4 regions of the Musicola paradisiaca NCPPB 2511 genome follow, and region 4 is predicted to be linked to each of the others. Evidence: predicted binding sites of a transcription regulator. Region 4 holds the regulator's gene; each other region holds the start of a gene.

Region 1 (5,324 bases), 2.0 Mb from region 4:
CAGCCAGTGGCTGCCGCTGCGTTGGCTGGTCGTGGCGTACTGCGCGTTGTTTCGCAATACGCCGTTGCTGGTGCAGCTGTTTTTCTGGTATTTCGGTGCCGGGCAACTGTTGCCGGAATGCCTGATGCAGTGGCTGAATACGCCTCATACCTTATTGTTTTCCTTTCTGAGCTGGCCATCGTTTGAGTTTTTGGCCGGGTTGTTTGGCCTGACGCTCTATTCCGCCGCGTTTATTTCCGAAGAGGTTCGGGCCGGGATCGCCGGTGTCGCTGGTGGGCAAAAGTACGCTGCCTGCGCGCTGGGGTTAACTCACTGGCAGGCGATGCGCTATGTGGTGCTGCCGCAGGCGTTGAAGATTGCGTTGCCGCCGCTGCTGGGACAGTACATGAATATCATCAAGAACTCGTCGCTGACGATGGCGATTGGCGTAGCGGAGCTGTCTTACGCATCCCGCCAGGTGGAAACCGAAACGCTGCGCACGTTCCAGGCGTTTGGCGTCGCCACCGTGTTATACATTGCCGTCATCGCCTGTCTGGAAGGGTGGGGGATGTGGCGTCAGCACCGGCAGCCGATAAAGGGGCACTGAGATGGATTTCACCATTATCCGCGATAACGTTGGCTATCTGATGTGGGGCACTTTCCCCGATGGGCCGTTAGGCGGTGCGGCGTTGACGTTGGCGCTTAGCCTGATGGCCGGTACGGCGTCGGCGCTGTTGGGAACCCTGCTGGGCGTTGCGCTGGCGATGAGCCGAGGCTGGCCCGGCGCGGCGCTGGCGGCGGTACTGGGATTTTTTCGCGCTATTCCAGTCATCATGCTGATTTTCTGGACGTATTTCCTGTTGCCGATGCTATTTGGCGTGGATATCCCGGAAATAACCACGGTAGTTTGCGCGCTGGCGCTGATCGCGTCTGCTTATCTGGCGCATGGCGTCAAAGCCGGCATTGCGGCAATAGGTCGCGGCCAGTGGCAGGCGGGGTTGTCGCTGGGGTTTGGTCGCTGGCGGGTTTTGCGTTATATCGTCCTGCCGCAAGCGCTGCGCATGATGGTGCCTTCCTTTATCAATCAGTGGATTTCGCTGATCAAGGATACGTCGCTGGCGTACATCGTAGGTGTGGGTGAACTGACGTTTCTGGCGACGCAGGTCAACAATCGCAGCATGGTGTATCCGATGGAGGTGTTTCTGTTTGTCGCGCTGGTTTACTTCCTGCTTTGTCTGACGCTCGATCTGGCGGCCAACGCCGTCAGCCGCCGCTTTCACCATCGCCTTCGGCAGAGTCGGCAGTCGACGGCGCCTGTTCAACCGGCCCCGCAGGGCGGTTGAGCTGCGCGATCAGTTCGCGGTAATGCGCCAGCCCCTTTCTTGCCAGAGCGTCGGAAGCTGGTGCATATCGTCAAACATGGTTACTAGCGGGTGATGAATGGGGGCATTGTGTTCATCAGCACAGTAATAAAACACCGGGATGCCGGCGGCGATGCCCGCCTGGGTGCCGGATACCGAGTCTTCCACCAAAATACAGTTTTCGGTTGTTACGCCCATCGCTTGCGCTGCGTGGTACAGCAATGTCGGGTCGGGCTTCCATTTACGAATATCGTAACCGCTGTATAGCCGGTCTTCGAAAAAGCTCAGCAGACCGGTCAGCCCGAGAGAGTGCTGCATTTTGCTTACCGGCCCGTTGGATACCACCGCCGTCGGCACCTGCAATTTTTCCAATACCTGGCGCACGCCGGGGATCGGTTCGAGCGATTCTTCGAATAAACGGGCCACCTCCTGCCGGAAATGACGCTCCAGTTGTTCTACCGAGGCGTTCAGACCGAAGCGGGCGCTGACGCGATCGATGATGTCATACAGTTTCATTCCCTTGAATTCTTTGATGACGTCCGTCAGCGGCAGCTCGATGCCATGTGGAATAAAGATATTCACGTATGCCTGACAGCAAATCACTTCGCTATCGACCAGCGTACCGTCGCAGTCGAAAAAAACGCACTCAATGTGGGACATGGCTGTTGCCTTTGTGGAGGGATGGACAGAAACAGATTGCCACTTTACCCCAGAGGCGATGCGTTCAACAACGGCATGGCCGGGCGCGAAAAACGGTTTCCTGCCGGGAATTGGCGACGACTCGCAGCCCTATCCGTCGGCTGTAAAAAAAGCCGGGATGCATGTTAACGTCCTTACCTTTTGTTATAGGATACCCGGCGTTTTTCTTTCCTTTCTTTAGGTCTTAATCATGGATAAATCGCAGACGGGCTCTGCCGTTGGGGTAGGGCTGTTGGAGCGCATGTTCAAATTGCAACAACACGGCACTACGGCACGCACGGAAATCATTGCGGGGTTTACTACCTTTTTGACAATGGTCTACATCGTATTTGTTAACCCGCAAATTCTGGGCGTGGCCGGTATGGACACGCAAGCCGTGTTTGTCACTACCTGCCTGATTGCTGCATTTGGCAGTATTTTCATGGGGATGCTGGCTAACCTTCCGGTCGCGTTGGCGCCGGCGATGGGGCTGAACGCTTTCTTTGCGTTTGTGGTGGTCGGTACGATGGGGCTGCCGTGGCAGGTGGCGATGGGCGCTGTGTTCTGGGGGGCGATCGGTTTCCTGTTGCTGACGATTTTCCAGGTGCGTTACTGGATGGTAGCCAATATCCCGCAGAGCCTGCGTCTGGGGATCGCCAGCGGTATCGGTCTGTTTATTGCGATGATCGGCCTGAAAAATGCCGGCATTATCGTTCCTAATCCGGAAACCATTGTGGCGGTGGGGAAACTGATGTCTCATCGCGTATTGCTGGGTGTGTTGGGTTTTTTCATCATTGTGGTGTTGGCGTCCCGTAATATTCATGCAGCCGTACTGATCTCCATTGCCGTTACCACCATGCTGGGTCTGGCGCTGGGCGATGTGAACTATACCGGGATCTTCTCGGTACCACCGAGCGTCAACAACGTGGTGGGTCAGGTGGATTTGGCGGGCTCTCTAAATCTGGGGCTGTCCGGTGTGATTTTTTCCTTCATGCTGGTTAATTTGTTCGATTCCTCCGGTACGTTGATCGGCGTCACCGATAAAGCGGGTCTTACTGACGCTCGCGGCAAATTCCCGAACATGAAGCGGGCGCTGTATGTCGACAGCATCAGCTCTGTCGTTGGCGCTTTCATCGGCACCTCTTCCGTTACAGCCTATGTCGAAAGTTCGTCCGGCGTGTCCATCGGCGGGCGCACCGGCCTGACCGCAGTCGTCGTCGGGCTGCTGTTTTTGCTGGTGATGTTCCTGTCGCCGCTGGCGGGAATGGTTCCGGCTTATGCCGCCGCCGGCGCGTTAATCTATGTGGGGGTGCTGATGACGTCCAGCCTGGCGCGTGTGCGTTGGGACGATCTGACCGACGCCGTACCGGCGTTTGTAACCGCCGTTATGATGCCGTTCAGCTTTTCCATTACCGAAGGGATTGCGCTGGGCTTTATCTCTTATGCGGTAATGAAGGCGGCAACCGGACGCTGGCGTGAAATCAGCCCGTGCGTCATGGTGGTCGCCGCATTATTCCTGCTGAAAATCGTTTTTATCGACGCGCACTGATAACGGGCCGTATCTCGATCGCGGGATACGGCGCCGAAATGTGTTGCCCTGAGCCGGCGTAGCGGCGTTCAGATCACGTACTGCGGCGAGACTTTCTCCGCCGAATGGCTGATAAGCCGCATGTAGCGTCTGGACTGATGCTGCTGATGGACAATCTCTCCCGATTTCCGCATACCGTAGGCCGAGGTGTAGTTCCACAACACCAGACGGCTGAGTCTGGGCGTGTGGGCGCAAGCCCAGGCCAGGTAGTCATCGACATCGCTGATGACTTCCACGTCCGGAATATGCCTGGCGCGCAGCCGACCAGAAGCCGGATGAAGTTTCAGTGATTCTGGGCCGTTGCGAAAACCGGGGATTTTCAACACCGACTGGCGGATCGTGCACAGTTGTGTCGCGGCCTCTAGCGGATCTAATTGAGCATCGATCCAGGCTTTCTCCGCATGCGATAAGGGTTGCAGCGGTTCGGGCGGCGTTTGCTGGGAACGAAAGCGGACTATCTCCACATCCATCCCGACTTTCCCTTCCTCGCTGAGCAGGATCGCAATGGTATTGCCGGCATAGCCCAGACTGAAATCGGGCAGGTGGGGATCAACAAAACAAGGTCTTCCATTAGGGGAAATCATTAAAGGTGGGAGAACCGGATAGCCAAAAAAATAGAACATCATTTCTGCTAGCAGCGCGCGGCTTTTCAGATAACGTTCCCGGCGTTTCACTGAAAAGCTGTGCGTGGATAGTATAAGGTCATCCGATAACCGCTGCAGATCGGGTAGCGCTTCCGTGCTTGTCCACCTGACGAAATGGCAGGTCATATTCACTCCATGATGACAACGAAACCTAATAATTATTTATGGAATAACTGCTGTATTAAGAATATTACAGCTGCATATTATCAGACTAATATATGATCTAAAGAAAAACTGGTGGATAAATCGGCGACGATTATCCTTCCCTGAAAAGAATACGTCAAAAAACACTTTCTATTGAACTTGATTTTATTTCTGCTGAAACCGTCTCAGGTGTGTATCGCCTCATTATGAGGAGTTTTTCGTGGTGTCGTCCAGACATGCCCGTGAAGGTCTCTGACTTTATCGCCGGTAAATGGGGTTGGGCTCCATGTTGAGCCAGCGGCGCAAAGGCGTGTCTCACCACGATGGGCAATGATAGGGGGACGCCGGCGGCGGCCGCACAGCCTGGCGGGATCCCGACAAACTGTGCTGGAACGTAGTAAAACCTTTCGCCCTGCTTGCGTGCCCCTAAAAAACTTCGTTTAAGCGCTCAGGGATTATCCTGTGTTCACTGCGCCACCTTGTTCGCGGCGTTGGGTTGCGAACAAAGCGTGAGGAATGAAAACAGCCTGCCCCTGGGCAGGATGTTTTCAGCTCAGCCGAATATCCGCCTGACTCCAGGCGGATTGTTGTTGCTTCGCGGCGATCTTCTGGTGCAATTCCTGCTGCGTAACCAGCGTTAATGCTGATGTCGGGCATACCCTGACGCAGGACGGCGAGTCTGCGACATCGACGCACAGGTCGCATTTATGCACCTCGCTCCCGGTTTGTGTTGTGCCATTTTCTGATTGTGAGTGTGTACTCACCACATCAATGGCGCCAAACGGACAGGCAATGACGCAGCTTTTGCAACCAATCCACCGGGATTGGATCACCTGAATGCTATCCCGATGCCGAATGAGCGCATCATGCGGGCACACGCTGGCGCAGGGCGCATTTTCACACTGGTGGCACAGTACGGGCATGCTGACG
Region 2 (5,324 bases), 1.4 Mb from region 4:
TGCTAATAAATGAAAAAATCACATGCGTCGGATACAAGAGCTGGACATCATTAAAATGAAACGATGTTTCTTTTTTAATATAACAAAATTCTATTCAGATAAGAAAAGGTATTACTCAAGATCCCAAAGATGTACGGTAAATACCGAGAACATATAACAATTCACTTACTGTCCAGATAATCGATAATACGCCACCATAAAGTTCGTCTTTAACGCATTTAAAAGGTCTTATATCTGTGAAGTAGATCAAATTGGTATTTTCGCCGGGTAGTGCGAATAACATGTGGGGAGAGAAAAACACCAGACGGTATAACGTCTCGCTTGCAAACAGCGCGTCGTTTCCGATGACAAGTTGATAGGGATAATTAAAAAATCCAGCCCCGCTAGCGGCGACTGGATTTTTTCAAAATGGCAAAGTGGGGTGGATCAATAAAGCAGGCGAGCGCGGATCGTGCCCGGAATAGCCTTCATTAGCTGCAATGCTGTATCCGCACCGTCGGTTTCCACGTCGATCACCACATAACCGATTTCAGCGCTGGTCTGCAGATACTGTGCGGCAATATTGATGCCCTGAGCGGCAAAGATATTGTTAATCTGCGTCATGACGCCTGGACGGTTTTCATGGATGTGCAACAGACGGCTGGCGCGTTCACCGTGGGCCGGCAAAGAAACTTCAGGAAAATTGACCGCTGAAAGCGTAGAACCGTTATCGGAATATTTCGCCAATTTGCCAGCGACTTCATCCCCAATATTTTCCTGCGCTTCCTGTGTTGAACCGCCAATATGCGGAGTCAGTAAGACGTTATCGAATTCGCCCAGCGGGGAAACAAAAGGATCGCTGTTAGTAGCAGGCTCTGTCGGGAATACATCAATGGCTGCGCCAGAAAGATGCTTACTGCGCAGCACCTCGCACAGGGCGGGAATATCCACCACAGTACCGCGCGACGCATTGATCAGAATCGAACCGGGCTTCATCAGCGCTAACGCATCCGCATTGATCATATTTTGGGTGCTGTCCGTCTCCGGTACATGCAAGCTGACCACATCGCTCATGTTCAGCAGATCAGACAGATGGCGCACCTGTTGAGCATTACCCAATGGTAGCTTGCTTTCAATATCATAGAAGTACACATGCATCCCCAGCCCTTCGGCCAAAATGCCAAGCTGAGTGCCGATGTGACCATAACCGATGATGCCCAGCTTCTTGCCGCGAGCCTCATAACAGCCGACCGCCTGCTTGTGCCAGATACCGCGATGCGCATTAGCATTAGCGGAAGGAATGCCGCGCAACATCAGCAACAATTCGCCGATCACCATTTCAGCGACAGAACGAGTGTTGGAAAAAGGCGCGTTAAACACTGGAATACCGCGTTTGGTCGCAGCAGGCAGTTCCACTTGATTAGTACCGATGCAGAAACACCCGACGGCCACCAGCTTTTCCGCCGCGGCAAAAATCTCTTCCGTCAGATGAGTACGTGAGCGAATGCCTACAAAATGCGCATCGCGGATTGAGGCTTTTAATGACTCAGGATCCAGTGCGCCTTTATGGTATTCAATGTTGGTGTACCCCGCAGCGCGAAGATTCTCAACCGCACTCTGATGTACGCCTTCCAACAACAGAAACTTAATCTTGTCTTTTTCCAGTGATACCTTTGCCATTTCCCGACCTTATTTTCAGACTTCAGATGCGACGGTCTACAAACCGACCTCAGCAAACATAACAAAAATTACGCAGGCGGCAATACAAACGATTGCCTACACCAGTTACCCTGCCGCTCAGCCACCCGGCTTATACGGCGATAAATGCTACCCACCGTCACTTGAGCCAGACAGCGATGATACCAAATAAGAGAAACTGATATTAAGTACCAAAAATGAGCCGTTAACAAGAGTGGTTTTTTTAGATAAAAAAAATCCGGCCAGGTTTACACCCTAGCCGGATGATGACGTGAGGCGCGTAAGATTACTTCAACCGAACGGTTTTGACGCCATCGGCCGTTCCGACCAGCGCCACATCAGCGCCTCGGTTGGCAAACAGCCCGACAGTCACCACGCCAGCAATACCATTGATGCGATTCTCCATAGCCACCGCATCGGATAAATCAAAGTCATGCACGTCCAGGATAATGTTGCCGTTATCCGTCAACACGCCGTCACGGTACACCGGGCGACCGCCCAGTTTAGTCAGCTCGCGGGTGACATAAGTGCGAGCCATTGGAATGACTTCCACCGGCAACGGGAACTTACCCAGCACCTCAACCTGCTTTGAGGCATCCACTATGCACACAAATTGACGGGAAATGGCTGCGACAATTTTCTCGCGCGTCAACGCCGCACCGCCGCCTTTGATCATCTGCATGTGGGAATTAATTTCATCGGCGCCATCGACGTAAACATCCAGCGCATCGACATCATTACAATCAAAGACCGGGATACCCAGACTTTTCAGTTTGGCAGTCGACGCATCAGAGCTGGATACAGCGCCTTTAATCTGATCCTTGATCGTACCCAATGCGTCAATAAAGTGTGCGGCGGTAGACCCCGTACCTACGCCAACAACCGTCCCGGGCCGGACATAATCCAGTGCGGCCCAACCAACGGCCTTTTTCAGTTCATCCTGCGTCATGGTGTATGCCTGTTATTACGACGAAAACGTGTGCGCATTATAAGGCATGATGGGGGCAAAGGGAGGAATTTGTCCGGCATTCGGCATACAAACCCCCACCGTAGCCGAGCTTCAACATGATTTTTTTTCGGCGATTGCCCTGAGAAATGTGGCATAGTGCCAGAATCGTTTTTTTCAGAGGATTCTTCAACTTCATGAAACGCCCGGACTATCGCACCCTTCAGGCGCTGGACGCCGTAATCCGTGAGCGTGGTTTTGAACGCGCTGCTCAAAAACTCTGCATTACCCAATCCGCGGTTTCGCAGCGCATCAAACAGTTGGAAAACCTTTTCGGTCAGCCCCTGCTCGTCAGAACGATTCCCCCTCGTCCCACAGAACAAGGGCAGAAGCTGCTGGCTCTGCTGCATCAGGTCGAACTACTGGAAGAAGAATGGCTGGGTAATGAAAACGGTAACGAAACGCCATTATTACTCTCTTTGGCGGTGAACGCCGACAGTCTGGCGACCTGGCTGCTGCCAGCATTGCAACCGGTGCTGGCGGACTCGCCGATACGCCTTAATCTGCAGGTGGAAGACGAAACCCGTACCCAGGAACGCCTGCGCCGCGGCGAGGTAGTTGGCGCCGTCAGTATTCAATCGCAGCCGCTGCCCAGCTGTCTGGTAGACAAGTTGGGGGCGCTGGATTATCTGTTTGTGGCATCCCCGGAATTCGCGAACCGCTATTTTCCCAATGGCGTGACCCGCTCCGCACTGCTGCGGGCTCCCGCCGTCGCTTTCGATCATCTTGACGACATGCATCAAGCATTCTTGCAACAAAACTTCGAACTGCCGCCCGGCAGCGTTCCTTGCCACATCGTTAACTCATCCGAAGCCTTTGTACAACTGGCTCGGCAAGGTACGACCTGCTGTATGATCCCGCATCTGCAGATAGAAAAAGAGCTGGCAAGCAGCGACCTGATCGATTTGACGCCCGGTCTGTTCCAGCGCCGGATGCTGTACTGGCATCGCTTCGCGCCGGAAAGCCGTATGATGAGGAAAGTGACGGATGCTTTGTTGACCCACGGGCATCAGGTGCTTCGCCAGTCTTAGCAGACCGGCTCCAACCCCGTAGCGATGGCGCTGCTCATCTGTTAGCGCGCGTTGAATCAGCGATTTCGTTGCAATTCAAATACCACATCGACCTGATCGTCGAAATGGATCGCTTGCTGCTGGTAGGTTTGCGCGACATCGTTCTGCGCCAACGCCTCGGAGGCTTTCAGCATACGCGCGACCGGCATCGGCTGATAATTTGAAACATGGTAGCGAATGCTATAAATCGGCCCCAGAGTTGTATTAAAGCTAGCTGCCAGTGACTGGGCCTGATGAGTCGCCTGTTCTATCGCTTTTTTGCGCGCTTGCTCACGGTAAGTATCCGGATTGGATACCCCAAAATCCACCATGCGGATTTCATTCAGACCAGCCTTCAACGCGCCATCCAACAATGCGTCCAATTTGTCTAACTGGCGTAATGTCACTTCCACTTGCCGAACCGCACGATATCCCTTCAATACCGAACCGCCGTTTTTCTGATAATCGTACTCTGGCCGGGTATTCAGGTTGGCGGCATTGATATCCGGCTTATCAACGCCATTCCGAACCAGAAAATCAACATACTGCGCCACTCGGTTATCGACCTGCTTCTTGGCATCGACCGCGTCTTTTGACGAGACACTCACTTCAATGACCAGACGGGCGAGATCCGGAAGAGCCTCTACGCTTGCCGTCCCGGAGGTGACGACATGAGGGCCATTCGGCAATTCATTATTGGCCAGCGCCGAGGAGGCCAAAACACAACTCCCCAGCAAGGTAGCCATGGTCAGATTTTTCAGTTTCACGCGATCCCCTTTATCTCTGCGCCATCATCGCCATCAGATAGATACGGCGATGAAACCGTACCGGACACCTTAACGAAAGGCTGTCCTTTCTCAATATAGGAGAAGTTCCGAATCTGACCGGGCCAATCAACGATCTCACAGATGTTGCCAACCATCTCGCGCCAGCTGCAACGCCATACTCCACATGACTGCGCCGACGAAAAGATTGATAACCCGCTGACAGCGGACGGAACGCAGCCAGGGCGCAAGCCACGAAGCCAAAACCGCCAACCCGAAGAACCATACAAACGACGCCGTTACCGAGCCCAACGCGAACCAGCTTCGCTCGCCGGTGTCCAACCTGCCGCCCAGACTGCCCAACACCACGAAAGTATCCAGATACACATGCGGGTTAAGCCAGGTGACAGCAAGCAGCGTCAGCATAATGCGCCAGCGGCTTTCACGGCTGATTTTCGCATCATTCAGTTGGATATCACGCTGGCATGCAATCCGTATGGCACCCCAGCCATACCACAGCAGAAATGCTACGCCGCCCCAAGTGACCAGCATCATCAACAACACCGACTGCGTCAGCAACGCGCTACCGCCGAACACGCCAGCACAAATCAACGCCATATCGCTTAATGAACATATCAACGCAATGGTCAGATGGTAATGGCGACGGATTCCCTGGTTCATCACAAACATATTTTGCGGCCCTAGCGGCAAAATCATCGCAGCCCCCAGAAAGAAACCTTGCCAATAAATCATCGTCATTTCCTACATATCCCCAACCAGCTCAATCATGTCGGCAGTGTATGAGGTGTGCATCATTAACGGAAATGG
Region 3 (5,324 bases), 1.3 Mb from region 4:
CAGGTGAGTAACCTATGACTCAACAAGTGGTTAGCGATAGCGCCGTACTGGTTCATTTTATCCTGACGCTGGAAGACGGATCCGTAGCGGAGGCAACCCGTGAAAGCGGCAAACCCGCTTTGTTCCGCCTGGGGGACGGCAGTCTTTCTCCTGTGCTTGAGCAGCAACTGCTAGGGCTGCGCGTTGGGGAACGGCGCCAGTTTTCCCTGCCGCCGGAATCGGCTTTCGGGCACTCGAATCCTGATCTGATCCAGTTTTTTCTGCGGCGTGATTTTGCCGAGACCGGGGTGCCGGATGTGGGCACCATCATGTTATTCAGCGGCATCGGGGGCAACGATATGGCAGGCGTAATTCGCGAGGTGGCGGAAGAGTCCGTGACGGTGGATTTCAATCACCCGCTGGCCGGTCATACTGTCGCCTTCGATATTGAAGTGCTGAGCATCGATCCCCCCGCGGCAGGAGAAGACGCATGAAGATCTTGCTGGCAAACCCACGCGGGTTCTGCGCTGGCGTTGACCGCGCCATCAGTATTGTGGAACGTGCGTTGGAGGTTTACGGCGCACCTATCTATGTGCGTCATGAAGTGGTGCATAACCGCTATGTGGTGGATGGGCTGCGGGAACGCGGCGCCATTTTTATTGAGCAGATCGATGAAGTACCGGACGGCGCGATTCTGATTTTTTCCGCCCACGGCGTTTCTCAGGCGGTGCGCGCGGAAGCACGTAATCGCGATCTGACGGTATTTGACGCCACTTGCCCACTCGTCACCAAGGTACATATGGAAGTGGCGCGCGCCAGTCGAAAAGGTATGGAAGCGATTCTGATTGGCCATGCCGGGCACCCCGAGGTAGAAGGAACTATGGGGCAGTACAGCAATCCGAAAGGTGGCATGTATCTGGTCGAGGGGCCGGACGATGTCTGGTCACTGCAAGTGAAAAATGAAACCAATTTGTGCTTCATGACCCAGACTACGCTGTCGGTGGACGATACCTCGGCGGTGATTGATGCGCTGCGGGCGCGTTTCCCGCAGATTATCGGGCCGCGCAAGGATGATATCTGCTATGCCACGACCAATCGTCAGGAGGCGGTACGCAATCTGGCCCAGGAGGCTGATGTGGTCTTGGTGGTCGGGTCAAAAAATTCGTCCAACTCCAACCGGCTGGCAGAACTGGCGCAGCGTGTCGGCAAGCCGTCCTACCTCATTGATTCGGCAGATGATATTCAGGAGTCCTGGTTCAGTCGCACCGCGTGCGTCGGTGTGACGGCCGGCGCATCAGCTCCCGATGTGTTGGTGCAGCAGGTCGTGAAACGGCTGCAAGGCATGGGCGGGCAGATTGCGTTGGAGATGCAGGGGCGCGAAGAGAGCATCGTCTTTGAGGTGCCGAAAGAATTGCGGGTTGAGGTTCGACAGGTCGAATGAAGGCCAATCATCAGCGGCAGTCGTGAGGCTGCCGTTTTTCTATCTTTTCCGTCCGGCGACCGGATGCATAAAAACTGCATGTTTATGCGCTGTCTATTTTCTATCCCACACGCTTCCTGCCATCCCTTTCTCTGATGCCTGCCGTAGCCTGACATAATTTTCTAATCATGCGAGAAATCTGCTGGCAACCGCTTAGCCGGCTCAGTTACCCTGATACGCATTTGTATCATGCCTGAAATCACTATAAGAGAGCGTAAACATGAAGGATTCATCGATCCGTATTGCGGTTGCCGGTGCGGGCGGCCGTATGGGCCGTCAACTGATCCAGGCGGTGTCAAATGCCGAAGGCGCGGTGCTGGGCGCGGCGTTGGAGCGCCAGGGGTCGTCACTGGTGGGCAGCGATGCTGGCGAACTGGCCGGGTTGGGAAAACTGAACGTTACGGTGTCAGACAGCCTGGAGGCGGTGAAAGATGATTTTGATGTGCTGATTGATTTTACCCGTCCGGAAGGAACGCTGGCTCATCTGGCGTTTTGTCGTCAGCATGCCAAGGCGATGATCATCGGGACTACCGGGTTCGACGATGCCGGGAAGACCGCCATTCAGCAGGCATCAGCGGAGATCGGCATTGTGTTTGCCGCCAACTTCAGTGTGGGGGTAAACCTGCTGCTGAAACTGTTGGAAAAAGCGGCCAAGGTCATGGGCGATTACACGGATATTGAAATCATCGAGGCGCACCATCGTCACAAAGTGGATGCGCCGTCGGGAACCGCATTGGCGATGGGGGAAGCCATCGCCGATGCGTTGGGCCGTGACCTGAAAGAGTGCGCCGTCTATGCACGCGAGGGATACACCGGTGAACGTGATCCGAAAAGCATCGGTTTTGCCACGGTTCGCGCCGGAGATATCGTTGGTGAGCATACTGCGATGTTTGTAGATATCGGCGAGCGTATCGAAATAACCCACAAGGCTTCAAGTCGCATGACTTTTGCAAATGGTGCAGTCAGAGCTTCTATATGGTTAAAAGCTCATAATAAGGGGCTTTTTGATATGAGAGATGTGCTTGGATTAGATAATCTCTAATTGCGATAGGATAGTGTGTTTAAATAACGTATTGATTTTTAATGGCGCTAATGTTTGCGCCATTATTTTTATATATAAATAGCGGTTATTTGATGTTTTTTGATTTTAATCCCACTATTTTCATATTTACTGGTATTTTCAACACGGTTCATCTCCTTCCTATAACGCTTTTTATCCTTGTTGGCGTATTTACATCCACTTTTTGACTCATCCTGCCTGGCAACCGTTTACTTACATCAATTGATATGTGTTTTCTCCGCTCTAAGCCGTGTATACGGCATCAAGGCGGTAAAAAGGGATAATTTTTTGGTGTTTCAGTAGACAAGTATCGGGGGCATCATTAAAATGCGCGCAATTTGCCGAAAATTTGCCTTACAGGTGGTTTTTGCGTTGATTTAGATCGTTAAATCTGAATTAATATGCAAATAACGTGATTGTTTATTCCTTGGAGGGTGTTTTGATTAAGTCAGCGCTATTGGTTCTGGAAGACGGAACCCAGTTCCACGGTCGGGCCATCGGGGCGGAAGGTGCGGCAGTGGGGGAAGTGGTCTTCAATACATCAATGACCGGTTATCAAGAAATCCTCACTGATCCTTCCTATTCCCGCCAGATTGTCACTCTTACTTATCCCCATATCGGTAACGTTGGCGCCAATAATGCCGATGAAGAATCCCCCGCTATTCACGCTCAAGGCTTGGTCATCCGCGATTTGCCCCTGATTGCCAGCAACTATCGCAGTGAAGAGAGCCTGTCGGATTACCTCAAGCGTCACAATATTGTGGCGATAGCCGATATTGATACCCGCAAACTGACTCGTTTACTGCGTGAAAAAGGTGCGCAGAACGGTTGTATCATTGCGGGCGACGCGCCGGATGCGGCGCTGGCGTTGGAAAAAGCCAAAGCCTTTCCGGGATTGAAAGGCATGGATCTCGCTAAAGAAGTCACGACCCGTGAAAGCTACCCCTGGCTGCAAGGCAGTTGGACGTTGCAAGGCGAACTGCCGCCGGCCAAAGCGGAAGATGAACTGCCGTTCCATGTGGTGGCTTATGACTACGGTGTGAAGCGTAATATCCTGCGCATGCTGGTAGATCGCGGTTGTCGTCTGACGGTCGTTCCGGCGACAACGCCGGCGGATGACGTGCTGAAACTCAATCCGGACGGGATTTTCCTCTCCAACGGCCCCGGTGATCCGGAGCCCTGCGATTATGCCATCGCCGCTATCAAGGCGTTTCTGGCAACCGATATTCCGGTATTCGGCATCTGTCTGGGCCACCAATTGCTGGCGCTGGCCAGTGGCGCCAAAACCGTCAAGATGAAGTTCGGCCACCACGGCGGCAACCATCCGGTTAAAGATCTGGACGGCAACCGGGTGATGATCACTGCCCAAAACCACGGGTTCGCGGTCGATGAAACGTCTCTGCCCGCGACGCTGCGCGCGACGCACAAGTCGCTGTTTGATGGTTCGCTGCAGGGCCTTCACCGTACCGACAAACCGGCATTCAGCTTCCAGGGGCATCCTGAAGCCAGCCCCGGCCCGCATGACGCCGCGCCGCTGTTCGATCACTTCATCGAGCTGATTGAGTCTTATCGTAGCCATACCAAATAATCAGAATCCGTTTAGTCACGCTGCGATATAAGCACAGGGCGCAAGCGCCAACGCGGCGGTGAGTAAACGGGTTTGCAGGAGCGAGAAATGCCAAAACGTACAGACATAAAAAGTATCCTGATTCTTGGCGCCGGCCCGATTGTGATCGGTCAGGCGTGCGAATTTGACTACTCCGGCGCCCAGGCGTGTAAGGCGCTGCGTGAAGAAGGCTACCGTGTGATTCTGGTGAACTCCAACCCGGCCACGATCATGACCGACCCGGAGATGGCGGACGCCACCTACATTGAGCCGATTCACTGGGAAGTGGTGCGCAAGATTATCGAAAAAGAACGCCCGGATGCGGTGCTGCCGACGATGGGCGGCCAGACGGCGCTGAACTGTGCGCTGGAGCTGGAACGTCAGGGCGTGCTGGCGGAATTCGGCGTGACCATGATCGGCGCTACTGCCGATGCGATTGATAAAGCGGAAGATCGTCGCCGGTTCGACATCGCGATGAAAAAAATCGGGCTGGAAACCGCCCGTTCCGGCATCGCGCATACGATGGACGAAGCGCTGGCGGTTGCTGCGGATGTCGGCTACCCGTGCATTATCCGCCCGTCATTTACGATGGGCGGCACCGGCGGCGGTATTGCGTACAACCGTGAAGAGTTCGAAGAAATCTGCGCGCGTGGCCTGGATCTGTCACCGACCAACGAATTGTTGATCGACGAATCGCTGATCGGCTGGAAAGAGTATGAAATGGAAGTGGTGCGGGATAAAAACGACAACTGCATCATCGTCTGCTCGATTGAAAACCTTGACGCCATGGGGATCCACACCGGCGACTCCATTACGGTAGCGCCCGCCCAGACCCTGACCGACAAGGAATACCAGATCATGCGTAACGCCTCGATGGCGGTACTGCGTGAAATCGGCGTGGAAACCGGCGGTTCTAACGTACAGTTCGCGGTGAACCCGAAAACCGGTCGCCTGATTGTCATCGAAATGAACCCGCGCGTGTCCCGTTCTTCGGCGTTGGCGTCCAAAGCGACCGGCTTCCCGATCGCTAAGATCGCCGCCAAGCTGGCGGTCGGTTATACGCTGGACGAGCTGATGAACGACATCACCGGCGGCCGTACTCCGGCGTCTTTTGAGCCCTCAATCGATTACGTGGTCACTAAGATCCCGCGTTTCAACTTCGAAAAATTCGCCGGCGCCAACGATCGCCTGACCACGCA
Region 4 (5,324 bases):
AAACGCTGAATCGCACCACGCTGGGGCGGAAGCGTCTGGGCGATCGCATCAATATTGAAATCGACCCGCAGACGCAAGCGATTGTCGATACGGTTGAGCGGGTGTTGGCCCAGCAGGCACAACACACTTCTGTGACCACAGACGTCGAGGCAGGATCCTGAACGAAAGCCGTGGGCAGAACCGTTTGTCATGCCGCACGGTGAAACCTGTTCCGCATCCTGAATAAAAAATACGGTGCAGCTAGATAGCCGCACCGTATTTTTTATCCGTGCCGGATAGCCAGTCTGTTCTTCCTTTCCTAGCAGCCGTTAACGCGGCACACGTATTCCACCTTCCACGCCAGAGACGCTAAACAGCACTTGCCAGAGCTGAATATTGCGTGCACGAAACGCACCGGCACAGGCATTCAGGTAATAGCTGAACATACGGTGAAAGCGTGCGGGGTAGTGCCCAGACAGTTTTGACCAATGTTGTTGGAAACGTTCATTCCAGGCCATCAGGGTACGATCATAATCAGCGCCGAAGCTGTGCCAGTCTTCCATAATCAGATACGGTTCGCTGGTTTGCGCAATATGGCGCACCGATGGCAGGCAGCCATTGGGAAATATGTATTTGTTAATCCAGGGGTCGACTTTCAGGTCGGTCTGATTGGCGCCGATGGTATGTAACAAAAACAATCCATTAGGCTTGAGATTGCGGCTGACTACGTGGAAGTAGGTGTCGTAATTCTTCGGCCCTACGTGCTCGAACATGCCGACGGAAACGATGCGATCAAACTGGTGATTGAGGTCACGATAATCCAGCAGTTGAATATCGACGTCCAGATCCTGACAGCGTTGCTGCGCCAGTTTTTGTTGCTCGCGGGAGATGGTTACGCCAGTCACGGCAACACCGTAATAGCGTGCGGCGAATTCAGCGAGGCCGCCCCAGCCGCAACCGATATCCAGCAGTGTCATTCCCTGGCGTAGTTGTAGCTTTTCGCAGATCATGCGCAATTTGTCTTGCTGAGCCTGCTCCAGCGTTTCGGCTTGTTTCCAGTAGCCGCAGGAGTATTGCATGTACGGATCTAACATCTGGGTGAACAGATCATTGCCAAGGTCATAATGCTCCTTGCCGACGATCCAGGCGCGACGTCGGGATTGCAGGTTGGTCAGCCGCGCCGTGAGTATCCGGAGAGTATCCCGCCAGCGGACAGGCAGACGGTTCTCCAGCCCCGCCCGCAATACGCGGTGGAAAAACATATCCAGTCGCTCACATTCCCACCAGCCGTCCATGTAACTTTCACCCAATCCCAACGAACCTTCGCGCAGAATGCGCTTGTATAAGTCAGGATTTTTGACCTGAATATCAAACGGGCAAGAGCCGTTGACGGTGATACCGGCAACCGACAGCATTTCGTTGATAATCTGGAACCAGGATGATTCAGGAGTACCCAGTTCCTCCACATAAGATGAACTCATAACTTCTCCCTACCTTGTCAGAATGATGTCGAACAAGGAACAACGTAGACAATTTTACCCGTAACGGTATCGGTGGAAAAAATCCATCGTCTACCTCTGATGTTCTCAGAGGAAAATAAGAGAAAAGCCGGTGCGAAGGGCATCTATCCCTGGTCGTGATGAACAGTGCGACGACCAATAGACAGGATAGAAAAAGATCGATCTTTCTTGATTACGAGTGTTGCGAAAGACAATGACAAGTGTATGACTGCTTCGTCCTGTGGACAAGTCCCGCTTGGGGCGAAGCAGTGTTGAAGGTTTAGAAATCGGCGTTGAATAAGAAAGTCATCTGACTAACGGCGGTAATCCCGGAATGGGCCGTCAGAAACTGAGCGCCGCTCGATCAGCGTTGGATGGACTTCGATCATCTGCGATTCTTCTCGTTTGCTGGTGATGCGATCGAGCAGCATCGAGAATGCCGCCTGCCCCAAACGTTGTTTAGGTTGATGGATCGTGGTCAACGCTGGCGTGAAATAGCGGGAGTGCCGGACGTTATCATACCCGATCACCGAAATATCCTGCGGTACGCGCAATCCAATCTCATCGGCGGCGCAGATGGCGCCCATTGCCATGATATCGCCGCCGCAGAAAACGGCGGTCGGGCGTTGTTTCTGCGCCAGAATCTGATGCATAGCCCGGTAGCCGGACTCCGGCTCGAAGTCACCCTGAACTATCCACTCTTCCCGGATGGGAATGTCCGCCTCTTTCAGTGCTTTGAGAAAACCCAGATAACGGCCGCTGCCTGTATTTCGTTCTTGTGGCCCGGGAATGACGCCGATATCGCGATGACCTCGTTCGATCAGATACCGCCCGGCCATATAGCCGCCGGAAAAAGCGTTGTCGATGATGGTATCGGTGAAATCACTGTGTGCTTCACCCCAGTCCATCACTACCATGGGGATATGACGATAATCTGCCAACATCGTCAGTAATGCTGGTGGATATTCCGCACACATGACCAGCAGCCCGTCGACACGTTTTTGCGCCAACATGGAAAGGTACGCGCGTTGTTTATCCAACTCATTGTGGGAGTTGCATAACACCAGCGTATAGCCTTTGGCATAACAGCTGTTTTCCACCGCTTCAATGATCTCGGCGAAGTACGGCGCTTCACTGGAGGTCGCCAACAGCCCGATTGATTTTGTATGGTTGACTTTCAAACTGCGTGCGACGGCGCTGGGGGAATAATGTAGTTCTTTAATGGCCGCACGTACTGCGGCTTTGGTCTCTTCGGCGACGAAACGTGTTTTATTGATCACGTGAGACACGGTTGTGGTCGAAACGCCAGCACGTTTTGCCACATCTTTGATCGTTGCCATGCAGAATGACTCCTGAACCTACTTGTTACAGCAGTAAGTATATTGTTAATCGTTTGCCTGCGTGGATCCTGCTTTTGCCTGGACAAAAGTCGGATTTCAGAAGGAGAGTGCCGAGAGATACCTGAAGGGCAGGGCTGACGCTTCACCAACGCAAACGCAGTGTGTTCGGTAAACTGCGGATTTTGTCTGATCTGGGCGGAAAGTGGAAGAGGTAATTCATATTATCTCTGTGACAGATAAGCAGGTTTTTTCTGTGTAATCCGGTAATAATGCTGCCATCGTGCTATAGAGCGCATGAACTATACTGTTCCCGATGCATGTTCGGTAGCTTAATTATCAAGATGACCCGAAAGTGAATTAAAGGAGAGTGCTATGGATACCAATCTGAAAATGTCGCTATTTACGACGTTCGTCTCACTGACCGTCATCGTTATTATGGGGTTGACTGCGGTTCTTAACTGATACGGTGAAAAGCGTCTGATAAGCGGTATCCGCAGTCAGAGCTTGTGTTTTCTGAGAACCTCTCGCTTTACGGCGGGAGGTTTTTTTGTCTCTCTAAAAAACCTCCCGAGTAAAGGAGCTTATGGTCTTACGGTTGCAGAAGGCGACTTAACGGATGGTTTTTGGGGTCACGACACGGCGAGCGCCAACATAATGCTCTTGCCAGTAATCTTCGCTTAACTTGCTGATTTTAATATCAGCACCGGAGCGAGGCGACTGAATAAAACGGCCATTGCCCAGATAAACCCCTACGTGATCCGCTGCTCCCCGGTTAGTGATACGGAAAAACACCAGGTCGCCGCTTTCCAGTTCGGCCTTCTTGATGGGGGCGGCGTCGCGTAGATGAAACATTTCGTTGGCGGTACGCGGAATCGGGATTTTCACCAGATCTTTGTAGGCGTAATAGACCAACCCGCTGCAATCAAAACCGGCAGACGGCGAAGAACCACCCCATTGGTAATGTTTACCAATCTGGCTCATCAGTTTGCTCATTGCCGCAGTTTTCGCGTGTTGATAGCGCTTTTTATGTACGGCATTTAAGGCCAGCGTTGTTTTATCCTGCTTGCCCTTCGTCGTTTTGCCGTGTACGGCGCTGATGTTTTCACCGTCGCTTTCCGCCAGGCCTTTTTTGTGCTTATTAGCCGCCTGGGCCGCCTCTGGTTTCTTGATGGCAGCGGCATGACGATTTTTCTGGGCGGTTTCATGTATGTTGTTTTTATTCCCGCCATGAGCGACCGGTTCTTGTTTGATGACGGTTTTATTGGCCTGATGTGACTCTTTCGCTGGTGCGTTTCTACTGTTGGCGATGCGGTTTGCCTGAGGCGACATCACTTTCTTTGTCGATGCGCTGTCGGTATGTGTGGTTTTCTTGTTGTGAGAGGGGGCCGCAGTTTGGTCTTTTGTGGTTGTTTTACTGTCGATGTTTTTGGATGCGGATTTACCGTGGCGAGCTACAGCCGGCGTCAGTGTGTTTTTTTTCACATCCTCTTTTTTCTCTGGTGCGGAAGCAACGCCTTTTCTGGCGCTTTTGACCAGCTTATGTTTTTTGGCTGCTTCATCAGCATTGACGTTATCCACGCTGGCTTTGCGCGGTGATGCCGCTGAATGTGTCGCTGCCTGAGCCAAAGAAAAAAGGTTACTGAAAACCAATAAAAAAAGCGTAATAAGTAAACGCATCATTATTCTGACCGAATGTTGTCCTCAATCGTTCAATCCGCAGAGTATTCCTGAAACTGGTTCGATAAAAAAGTCGGATTCGGTGTTTCTTCATTACAAAATAGTGAGAAATCATTAATGGCAGCTTTTTACTGTGCAATTGTTGCCCTGCCCGTCGATAATTCCGCCAGTTCAAGAATGCCCATCGATAACCCTACAAAAGATAGCGTTTTTTTGTCGTTGTCGCTATCGTTAAAATACGGAACGTCAGCGGCGGTGTTGTAATACCCGCCGCTAGTCATATGACCGGACGTCCGGTCATCTCGCGCTTGAGGAAGCAATAAATGACGACAACTCTCGAAAAAATTCAGCGTCAGATCGCTGAAAATCCGATTCTGCTCTACATGAAAGGTTCACCGAAATTGCCGAGCTGTGGTTTTTCCGCACAGGCAGTGCAGGCGTTGTCGGCATGTGGGGAGCGTTTCGCCTACGTTGATATTCTGCAAAACCCGGATATCCGCGCCGAATTGCCCAAATACGCCAACTGGCCGACATTCCCCCAGTTATGGGTCGACGGCGAGTTGATTGGCGGTTGTGATATCGTCGTTGAAATGTATCAGCGCGGCGAATTGCAAAAATTGATCAAGGAAACTGCGGCCAAGCACCAATCCCAACAGGATGATCAATAAGTACCTAGCCAGGCAGCATCAGGCTGCCTGGTTCCTCCACTCACCGTGGATCAGTTCGCATTGACGGCGCTATCGTTGTCGCTGTCTTCAACGGCAAGTGGCCATCCTCCCAATCTTTTCCACCGATTAACCAGTTCGCAAAACAGCTCTGCTGTCCGCTG

Evidence for each region. Region 4 encodes PurR, which represses purine synthesis genes. Its sites were predicted from a motif close to CANGCAAACGTTTGCNTG; they were not measured.
Region 1: a site for PurR is predicted at 2,086-2,103, ahead of DPA2511_RS20620 (NCS2 family permease). Genes of this name have one in related genera too.
Region 2: a site for PurR is predicted at 1,741-1,758, ahead of serA (phosphoglycerate dehydrogenase). Genes of this name have one in related genera too.
Region 3: a site for PurR is predicted at 2,718-2,735, ahead of carA (glutamine-hydrolyzing carbamoyl-phosphate synthase small subunit). Genes of this name have one in related genera too.

The regions. Positions count from the first base shown of each region.
Region 1 covers NZ_CM001857.1:4,597,495-4,602,818, forward strand. The annotation lists gene DPA2511_RS20605 (amino acid ABC transporter permease) at 1-586, shown strand, start outside; gene DPA2511_RS20610 (amino acid ABC transporter permease) at 588-1,322, shown strand; gene yieH (6-phosphogluconate phosphatase) at 1,332-2,000, opposite strand; gene DPA2511_RS20620 (NCS2 family permease) at 2,230-3,567, shown strand; gene DPA2511_RS20625 (4'-phosphopantetheinyl transferase family protein) at 3,636-4,376, opposite strand; gene DPA2511_RS20630 (4Fe-4S dicluster domain-containing protein) at 4,943-5,324, opposite strand, start outside.
Region 2 covers NZ_CM001857.1:612,585-617,908, reverse strand. The annotation lists gene serA (phosphoglycerate dehydrogenase) at 427-1,659, opposite strand; gene rpiA (ribose-5-phosphate isomerase RpiA) at 1,964-2,626, opposite strand; gene DPA2511_RS02900 (LysR family transcriptional regulator ArgP) at 2,821-3,714, shown strand; gene DPA2511_RS02895 (oxidative stress defense protein) at 3,771-4,499, opposite strand; gene argO (arginine exporter ArgO) at 4,635-5,255, opposite strand.
Region 3 covers NZ_CM001857.1:651,859-657,182, forward strand. The annotation lists gene lspA (signal peptidase II) at 1-11, shown strand, start outside; gene fkpB (FKBP-type peptidyl-prolyl cis-trans isomerase) at 15-473, shown strand; gene ispH (4-hydroxy-3-methylbut-2-enyl diphosphate reductase) at 470-1,420, shown strand; gene dapB (4-hydroxy-tetrahydrodipicolinate reductase) at 1,680-2,501, shown strand; gene carA (glutamine-hydrolyzing carbamoyl-phosphate synthase small subunit) at 2,959-4,107, shown strand; gene carB (carbamoyl-phosphate synthase large subunit) at 4,195-5,324, shown strand, end outside.
Region 4 covers NZ_CM001857.1:1,985,833-1,991,156, forward strand. The annotation lists gene DPA2511_RS08665 (riboflavin synthase) at 1-161, shown strand, start outside; gene cfa (cyclopropane fatty acyl phospholipid synthase) at 309-1,460, opposite strand; gene purR (HTH-type transcriptional repressor PurR) at 1,793-2,818, opposite strand; gene cydH (cytochrome bd-I oxidase subunit CydH) at 3,191-3,280, shown strand; gene DPA2511_RS08685 (C40 family peptidase) at 3,428-4,498, opposite strand; gene DPA2511_RS08695 (Grx4 family monothiol glutaredoxin) at 4,819-5,163, shown strand; gene rnt (ribonuclease T) at 5,214-5,324, opposite strand, start outside.